2 regions of the Shewanella sp. SM68 genome follow, and region 1 is predicted to be linked to the other one. Evidence: riboswitches for the same ligand, from Rfam matches in the RefSeq annotation. Region 1 holds a riboswitch; the other holds the start of a gene.
The links. Region 1 has a riboswitch for cyclic di-GMP ahead of L5M40_RS16450 (glycosyl hydrolase family 18 protein). Riboswitches for the same ligand answer to the same signal wherever they lie in the genome.
Positions count from the first base shown of each region.

Region 1 (4,174 bases):
TTTGTGCAGGTAAGACGCTCGAGGTTATGGAGTTTGTTGTTAATTTATTTATGTGATTTTGAGCATGAAAAGTGAATTAAATAAAAGGTTGGTCATGTTTTAATTAGGACTTGTTCCTTAAAAATTAGCAACTTAAGTTTTATTCAATCGCTAACATTTGGACCCTATGCTAACATTTGCCATCTCTACTCGGGGTCAGAGTGGGGCACATGTATCAGTGGAGTAAGCGATGCAAATACTAACAATAGATGTGGGCGGTACCAAAGCCCTGTTCGAACTTCAGCTCGCGGGACATACAGAACAATATAAAATCCCCACAGGTGAAGGTTTTAAAATTGAAGAGTTAAATAATCAAATTGCGGCGTTTGAACGTGATTATGATTTACAGCATTACCAACTAGCGATTGCCGTACCTGGACTGGTACAAAATAATCGTTTGGTTTCTTGTAAATCTTTACCTGGACTCAATGGATTGAGCTTCGATACAGTCAAAACCCAGGGTGAGCTTAAGTTTATCTGCAACGATATCGATGCGGGTATGCAAGCGACTTGTGATGCGAAATATGCCTGTGAGTTATTGGTCATGTGCGGCACTGGGATCGGTATGTCTATTGCCTTTAATGGACAAGTCTTTACGGGAGCGACGGGCGTGGCGGGGGAGTTGGGGCCTTGTCGCGTGATGACAGAATCTGGTGAGTTTAGTTTAGAGCAACTGGCCAGTGGCGATTCAGTGCGCAGCCGCAAAATCTCCACTCAGGATGATTTATATCGCGCGGGCAGTTATCTCGGCATGGGATTAGCGTGGGCGGTTAATTTATTTAATCCCAATCGAATTTGGCTTGCTGGCGGTATGATGAATAGCGCTCCTTACTACAAAGGCTGCCTCGAAAGCTTAAAGCAAATGGCATTGAGCGCGCCCTTAGCTGAGATGAAAATCAATCGTGTCGATGATATGGAAACCTTGGTTTGCCGCGGTTTATCTGTGATGCTCGCAAGGGACTATCCTCGTGCATAAGGATCATAAATGCCCCGCGCATAAGGATCATCATGTTGCTCGACAATGGTTTGCGCCATGAATGTTTAGTGATTGAGGTTTAGCTGCATAAGCGACGTAAATTGTGAAATATAAAGCAGGACTTATGATGCCTTTGGCATATCGAGTCCTGTTTTTTTATTCTTAAAGTATTCAGATGATCCTCATTACCCAAAGTAAATATTAGCGATAGTTTAATTTGCATAATTCCTTTCTTATCAGATGCCTAGTTCTATTTACGATTTTAGCCAATAACACAGTTGATAATATTTTGTTGCAATTTTATTGCGCTTACGCTTATGCTGATATTTGCAATGACAACGTTGTCATTGTGTGTAAAAGGCAAACCAGTTGAAAAACTGGGACGCAAAGCCTCCGGTCTAAGGGTTCGTCTGTACCTATGATAGCGGGGATACCACAGGTTTTTCTTCGTGCAGTTGTCAGTCGTTTTGCATGGTTTTAAGAGAGTGCTGTTTCCTGTCTACGCTTTGTTTGCCTTATTGATTCATATAAAAATTCAATAGGGATATCTCATGTTCAAGACTCAAATTTCAACATCAGCCTTGCTAGTGGCATCAGCGCTGGCATCTACCATCAGTGCCAGCGCTGATGCAGCGGCGCCCGGTAAACCGACTTTAGGTTGGGGCGAAACTAAGTTCGCTATTATTGAAGTGAATCAAGCGGCTACCGCTTACAATCAATTAGTTACGGTGAAAGATGCCGCCGATGTCTCCGTCAGTTGGAACCTTTGGAGTGGCGATGTGGGCAATAAAGCCCAAGTGTTGCTCAACGGCAATGTGGTTTGGGAAGGCCCATCTGGCGCGTCGGGAATCGCTAACTTTAAGGTGAACAAGGGCGGCCGTTATCAGATGCAAGTACAACTGTGTAACAGCGATGGTTGTACGGCGAGTGATGCTAAACAAATCCTCGTGGCTGATACTGACGGCAGCCATTTAGTGCCACTCAATGCTCCCCTAAAAGAAAACAACCGTCCCTATGCTAATAAATCAGGCAAAGTGGTGGGAGGTTACTTTGTCGAATGGGGCGTATACGGTCGTAAATTCCCGGTCGATAAGATACCTGCGCAAAACTTAACCCATATTTTATATGGCTTTACCCCAATTTGTGGTGGTAATGGCATCAATGATAGCTTGAAAGAAATCGAAGGCAGTTTCGAAGCGTTGCAACGTGCTTGTAGTGGTCGTGGTGATTTTAAAGTTGCGATTCACGATCCTTGGGCGGCGATTCAAATACCGCAGGCGGGAGTGAGTGAGCATTCAGATCCTTACAAAGGTAACTTCGGTCAATTGATGGCACTTAAGCAAGCACATCCAGATTTGAAGATTTTACCTTCGGTCGGTGGTTGGACCCTCTCGGATCCCTTCTTTTTCTTCGGTGATAAAGCCAAGCGCGATATCTTTGTCGCTTCGGTGAAAGAGTTTCTACAGACATGGAAATTCTTCGATGGCGTTGATATCGACTGGGAATTTCCAGGGGGGAATGGCGCTAACCCAAATTTAGGTAATGCCAATGACGGTGAAACCTATGTGACTCTGATGCGTGAACTGCGGGCGATGCTTGATGAACTAAGCGCCGAAACGGGTCGTACCTATGAGCTGACCTCAGCCATTAGCGCTGGTGACGATAAAATTCAAAAAGTCGATTATCAGGCTGCTCAGCAGTACATGGATTACATCTTCTTGATGAGTTACGACTTTAATGGTGGTTGGACTAATACTGAACTCGGCCATCAAACCAATCTGTATGAAGCGAGTTGGGATCCCAATACCCGTTACACCACAGCTAATGGCGTTAATGCGCTGTTAGGCCAAGGTGTGACCCCAGGGAAAATTGTGGTCGGTGCCGCTATGTATGGCCGCGGCTGGACAGGTGTTAATGGCTACAGTGGTAATAATCCTTTCACGGGGACGGCAACGGGCAAAGTGAAAGGTACTTGGGAAGCTGGTGTGGTGGATTATCGTCAGATAGCGAACGACTATATGGGAAGTGGTTGGACTTACAGTTACGACGAAACAGCTGAGGCGCCATCTTTGTTCAAGGCATCTACTGGCGATTTAATCACTTTCGATGATGCTCGTTCAGTTAAAGCCAAGGGGCAATATGTGCTTTCTAATCAACTTGGTGGGCTTTTTGCGTGGGAACTTGATGCCGATAATGGTGACATTCTGAATGCCATGCACGAAGGTTTAGGTCATGGTGAAGGCACCACTCCGCCAGTGAATAAAGCGCCCATTGCCAATGCTGGCGCGGATGTGAATGTCACCGGTCCCGCCGATGTGACGCTCAATGGTAGCGGTTCGCGCGATCCTGAGAATAACGCGCTGACGTATCTTTGGACGCAAGTGTCTGGCCCAACTATTACCATCGCAAACGCGGATATGGCGAATGCGGCGATTCAATTGGGTGCAACATCTGCCGATGTCGTCTATGGTTTTAGCCTTAAAGTCACCGATCCTGAAGGGTTATCTGCCACAGATTCAGTGACAGTAACCAATAAGGCAGATACACCGAACCAAGCACCTGTAGTGACTCTGGCTCCGACTGCGACAGTTGAAGCGGGTAAAACCGTCAGTATAGTAGCGAGTGCCTCCGATGCAGATGGTGATGCCTTAACCTACGCTTGGACTGTGCCCGCAGGCGTGTCGGCAACCGGGCAAAATAGTGCCACGTTAGTGGTTACTGGCCCCAATGTTACCGAAGCGACCCTCTATGGTTTGAGCGTGTTGGTTTCCGATGGTGCCTTAGATGCAAGCGCATCGACTAATCTGACTGTGACGCCAAAAGTGGTTGGTGGTGGGTGCGATGCAACCGATCCCAATGCCGGTAACTATCCTGCTTGGCAAACCAGTGTGGTATACAACACGGGTAATACTGTGAGTCATAGTCAGTTGGTATGGAAAGCAAAGTATTGGACTCAGGGCAATACGCCATCTCGCACCGCAGACCAATGGCAGCTACTCAGCCAAGTTGATCTCGGTTGGGATGCGGGTGTGGTGTATAACGGCGGTCAAACTACTCGCTATAACGGTCGTGTTTGGAAGGCGAGTTACTGGACTAAAGGTGATGTACCGGGTGTTGCAGCAGTATGGGTTGATATTGGCGCGGCAACCTGCCAGTAAT
Region 1 covers NZ_JAKKRU010000010.1:136,842-141,015, forward strand. Annotated here, with positions in the region: gene L5M40_RS16445 (ROK family protein) at 230-1,015, shown strand; cyclic di-GMP riboswitch class I at 1,365-1,453, shown strand; gene L5M40_RS16450 (glycosyl hydrolase family 18 protein) at 1,567-4,173, shown strand.

Region 2 (4,174 bases), on a different contig from region 1:
TATTTGACCTTTTTTACCCAGTAACTTACCCGTAATAGCATGCACGTTATCCCCCACGCCAGTGCGTAAGTTAATTTCGAGCATAAGTAATGAGGTATAGGCGGACACGCCCCAAATAACGACGAGTAACACTAAAGCAGGGATAATACCTAAAGCCGCTGTGGCTAAAGGTAACGCTAACATACCTGCGCCAATGGCCGTCCCGGCAACGATGGCGATCGAGCCTAACATTTTTGAATTCACACAATAGTCCTGTTCAATAATTAATTATTATTTTATTTGAGTAAGATTTGAACCGATAAAGCCTTGCGTCTTAAATCGAAATAAGCGACACATCACTTAAAGCATCCAATCAGATCTCGACCTAGCAGATCAATTGGCCCCAATAGCTTTTGAATGTTTCAACCCAGTAGCCATTGAGGCTAACTAAATCGATTATTGAAAAATGGCATGACTTTCAATTGTGATAGCCCAAATTAATGTACCGATATAAGCATCGATTAAATAGATAGTTTGGGACATTAACAGAGCCAAACCCAGTGGGCAAGCCAGTTGTGAACAAAGAAGGGTAGCAAACGGTAAGGTAACAACTTAATAGCGCTGTGATAAACGAAAATAAACAAGCCAACAAAATCGCTACCTTTGTTGAGAATACCTGTAATCTTGTATTAGGCTCGAATCAAAATAAAGCCAGTCTTTTTCCATCCGATGCAGACAAAAAGGGCTTAAACACACGGATATGTTTAAGCCCAATGACACCTTTTTGAAGCTAGGTTAGCTCAAAAAGTTAATTTACAGCTCAGTCCACGCCATAGCCCAAGAAGCGCCAACACCTGGCTCAAATCCTGTGGCAGAAGCCGACCACTGCACGCAATAGCCGCTATAAGGGAATGGCTTACATTGATACACTTTGCCATTTTTAGGCTGTAACACTGTAGTACCTGCAACGTAATCTTTCACGCCTGCTGGGAATACAAAATCAGCTTCTGGTGCAGGAGCTTGATCCTTTAAGAAGAGAGCAAAGTTCTGCTGAATAACATCACCTTGTTTAGGCTCAGCTTTTACCTGCAAATGATAATGCCCAGCTTTAGGCTCAACGACGTCTAACACTAAGCTCGCGCTGGTATTGTTAACAGTTTGGCTCACAAAACCTGACGCGGTGCCATCATGGCTAAACAAATACGCTGACACTAGCATCTCAGCGTTACTGGTTACATCAAAGCTGACCTTCGCCGCACCATCGATAATTTGATAATCGTCAGCAAGTGAAGTGACTTCTAAGCTGTTGCCCGGAGCAGGAGCTAAATCAAATCCGACTTCGACACGCTCAATACCTGAGTTTTTCGCTGTAAAAATGTCATTTTTGCCATACACAGGCTCAATCACACCCGATGCATTTTTTTGTCCCGCTTTTAACTGGGACTGCTGAGCATTAATCGCACTTGCTAATAGGAAAGGCCAATTTTGTTTATCACCTTGAGTCGCATCGCTAATGGTAATGACTGTTTGCTTAGCCGTTTGCTCACCATTGGCGTCAAACACCCGGGTCATCACTTTATCGCCTGCTTTTAGATTGAGTGACGGATTGATATCCCCCACATCTTGCCATTCACTCGGCACAACAGGACCCGAGCCCAAGTTCACATCGATAGCATTGTAGAAACTATTCGTCGTATCTCCCACTTCCCACACGGCCAAGATCACTTGATAACCACTGCGACCTTCTGGCACGTAGCAGTCATGGGTCACTAACTTAGGCGGCTGTTCCATACCACCATCAACTACGCAAAAGGGTGCTAAGTCAAAGCTCGCTCGGCTCAAAGCTTGGTTTGGGTTCCAATCTTGGCGAGTTAAATAGTAACGCCAATTACGGGTGACATGATTTGCTGTGAACTGCCAACTGAACTTATTCCAGCCCGCTTTAATATCCGTCTTTGCCCAACGGCTCGGACTTTGTTCATCCAAAGGTGAAAAAGCACCATTGCCAGCACTCGCCAATTTGCCATCAGCAGGACCTGATTCAGGAAAACCCGATGGCCCCTCAACACTTTGTGGCTCCCATTGCACCGCACCACAATTGGCATTTTTACCTGTTTTACAGGCATATGAACGCGATTCAGGTGCCACAACATAACCGTGCGCCTGCGCAGAGATACTCACAAACGCATTCGTCGCCATTACTGCCGCGGCCAATAAACTCAATTTAGAAATAGGGGAAAAAACAGTAGGATTTGCCACTTTAATGCACTCCATTGATTGCCTATCATCCTAAACATAATGATAGGCTTAGATATAAAAGTGGTATTTGGGCAAACAACAGCATTAAACAGCAGTCGTTTATCTTTCACAGAAATCGAATTCTGCGGCAACTCCGCTATCTTAGTTCACTAAAAAATCCATTTACAACCTTAGACCGGAAGCTTTGCGTCCTAACTTTTCAATTAGTTTGCCAAATACAGTCGTTATCATTGAGTCACTACGAGTTAACAGTATGTAACCAAGTAGAAATGACTTGGCTAAATTAGCAACAAAAGACAACGTTGTCAAAAAATAATTCATTTATATTCATTAAGTTACAGAATGTGGATCGGTATTTTTCTGACACCCGTCAAACATTTATCAGCACCTACTGTTATAAACTCGTGCTTGAAACTAAATCTTACCTAGGTATAATGCCCACCTCGCTTCGGGGGAGTAGCTAACTGGATTTCGAGCCATCGTCATCTAGGGTGAACATCAACATACTTGGCAACATGCCATGGTGTTCACAGCAAATCATAGATTTGCCCAGCAAGACCTGAGCACAATGACCGCACCTAGGGGTGGACGGTTTATTGTGCTTATGTCATAACCACCCCTAAAGGATCACACTTGGAAGCCCTACTTGCCTCAACCTTTACGGTTGCTATCGCCGAAATTGGTGATAAAACTCAATTGCTTGCACTAATCCTCGCCGCAAGATTTAAAAATAAAACTGCCATTATTTTAGGTATTTTGCTGTCGACATTATTTAACCATTTTGCCGCAGCTTGGATTGGTCAATGGGCCATTAACTGGGTAAGCCCAGATCTTGCACGTTATTTAGTGGCTGCGTCCTTCTTCGCGATCGCTCTTTGGGTGTTAATCCCCGATAAAGTCGATGCAGAAGAGAGCCGTTTCTATAAAATGGGCCCCTTTCTCGCCACCTTTATCCTGTTTTTTATCGCCGAAATGGGGGATAAAACACAAATCGCAACTGTGGTATTAGCCGCAAAATACGATTCATTAACTATGGTGGTTGCAGGCACAACCTTAGGCATGCTGCTTGCTAACGTACCCGTAGTGATCGCAGGCCACTTCAGCGCCGAAAAATTACCTATGTTGTGGATACACCGTGGCTGCGCCGTATTGTTCGCACTCTTAGGCGTAGCAACACTGTTCTTCTAAGAATCGAGGCAGGGGTTTTGCTGCAGAATAAAATTTCTTCACGCAATATTTCATTCTTTTAAACCTAACCGTTTTGCAAGTCGGTGCAAATTACCTGTATCGATTTGCAATATTCTTGCACACGCAGCCCAATTTTGTTGATTCGCGGCTAAAACTTGGCGAATAAGTTGACGCTGATATCTCTCAGTCGCAGCCTTAAGCCCCAGCATAACACTGGAATTATCTTGCGATTGTCCCTCACGACAGGCCGACTCAGACCTAAATGCTAATTCACTGGCTGGCGTTGCGGCATCTGATGGTCTATCTTCGTCAACTGTTCTGTGTGCTTGATTCATCAAAGAATCGAGCTGAAAATGTTTATTACTTAAGCTGATGTAAGCCGTTTTTAGCTCGGCTTTCGCCAACACCGCAGCCCTGTGTATCGAATGCTCTAGCTCACGCACATTACCCGGCCACGTGTATTGCTCTAATAACTGCTGCGCTGCGGGTGTGATATTGATATGGGTGAGTCCTAACTTCGCTTTACAACGTTCAAGAAAAAAACCTGTCAGCATAACAATATCTTGCCCACGCTCTCTTAATGGTGCTACGTGGATAGGAAATACGCTCAACCTATGGTAAAGATCGAAACGAAAGCGCCCTTCCGTTGCCTCTTGGTGCAAAATTCGATTAGTGGCGGCAATAATCCGAGTATTAACTTTTAGGCTCTTATCACTGCCCACTCGCTGTAATTCACCGTATTGTAAAA
Region 2 covers NZ_JAKKRU010000004.1:133,928-138,101, forward strand. Annotated here, with positions in the region: gene L5M40_RS08585 (aromatic amino acid transport family protein) at 1-231, opposite strand, end outside; gene gbpA (N-acetylglucosamine-binding protein GbpA) at 793-2,238, opposite strand; cyclic di-GMP riboswitch class I at 2,362-2,461, opposite strand; gene L5M40_RS08595 (TMEM165/GDT1 family protein) at 2,872-3,426, shown strand; gene norR (nitric oxide reductase transcriptional regulator NorR) at 3,477-4,174, opposite strand, start outside.
Region 2: linked by a shared signal. The riboswitch ahead of gbpA (N-acetylglucosamine-binding protein GbpA) and the one ahead of L5M40_RS16450 (glycosyl hydrolase family 18 protein) in region 1 are both predicted to bind cyclic di-GMP.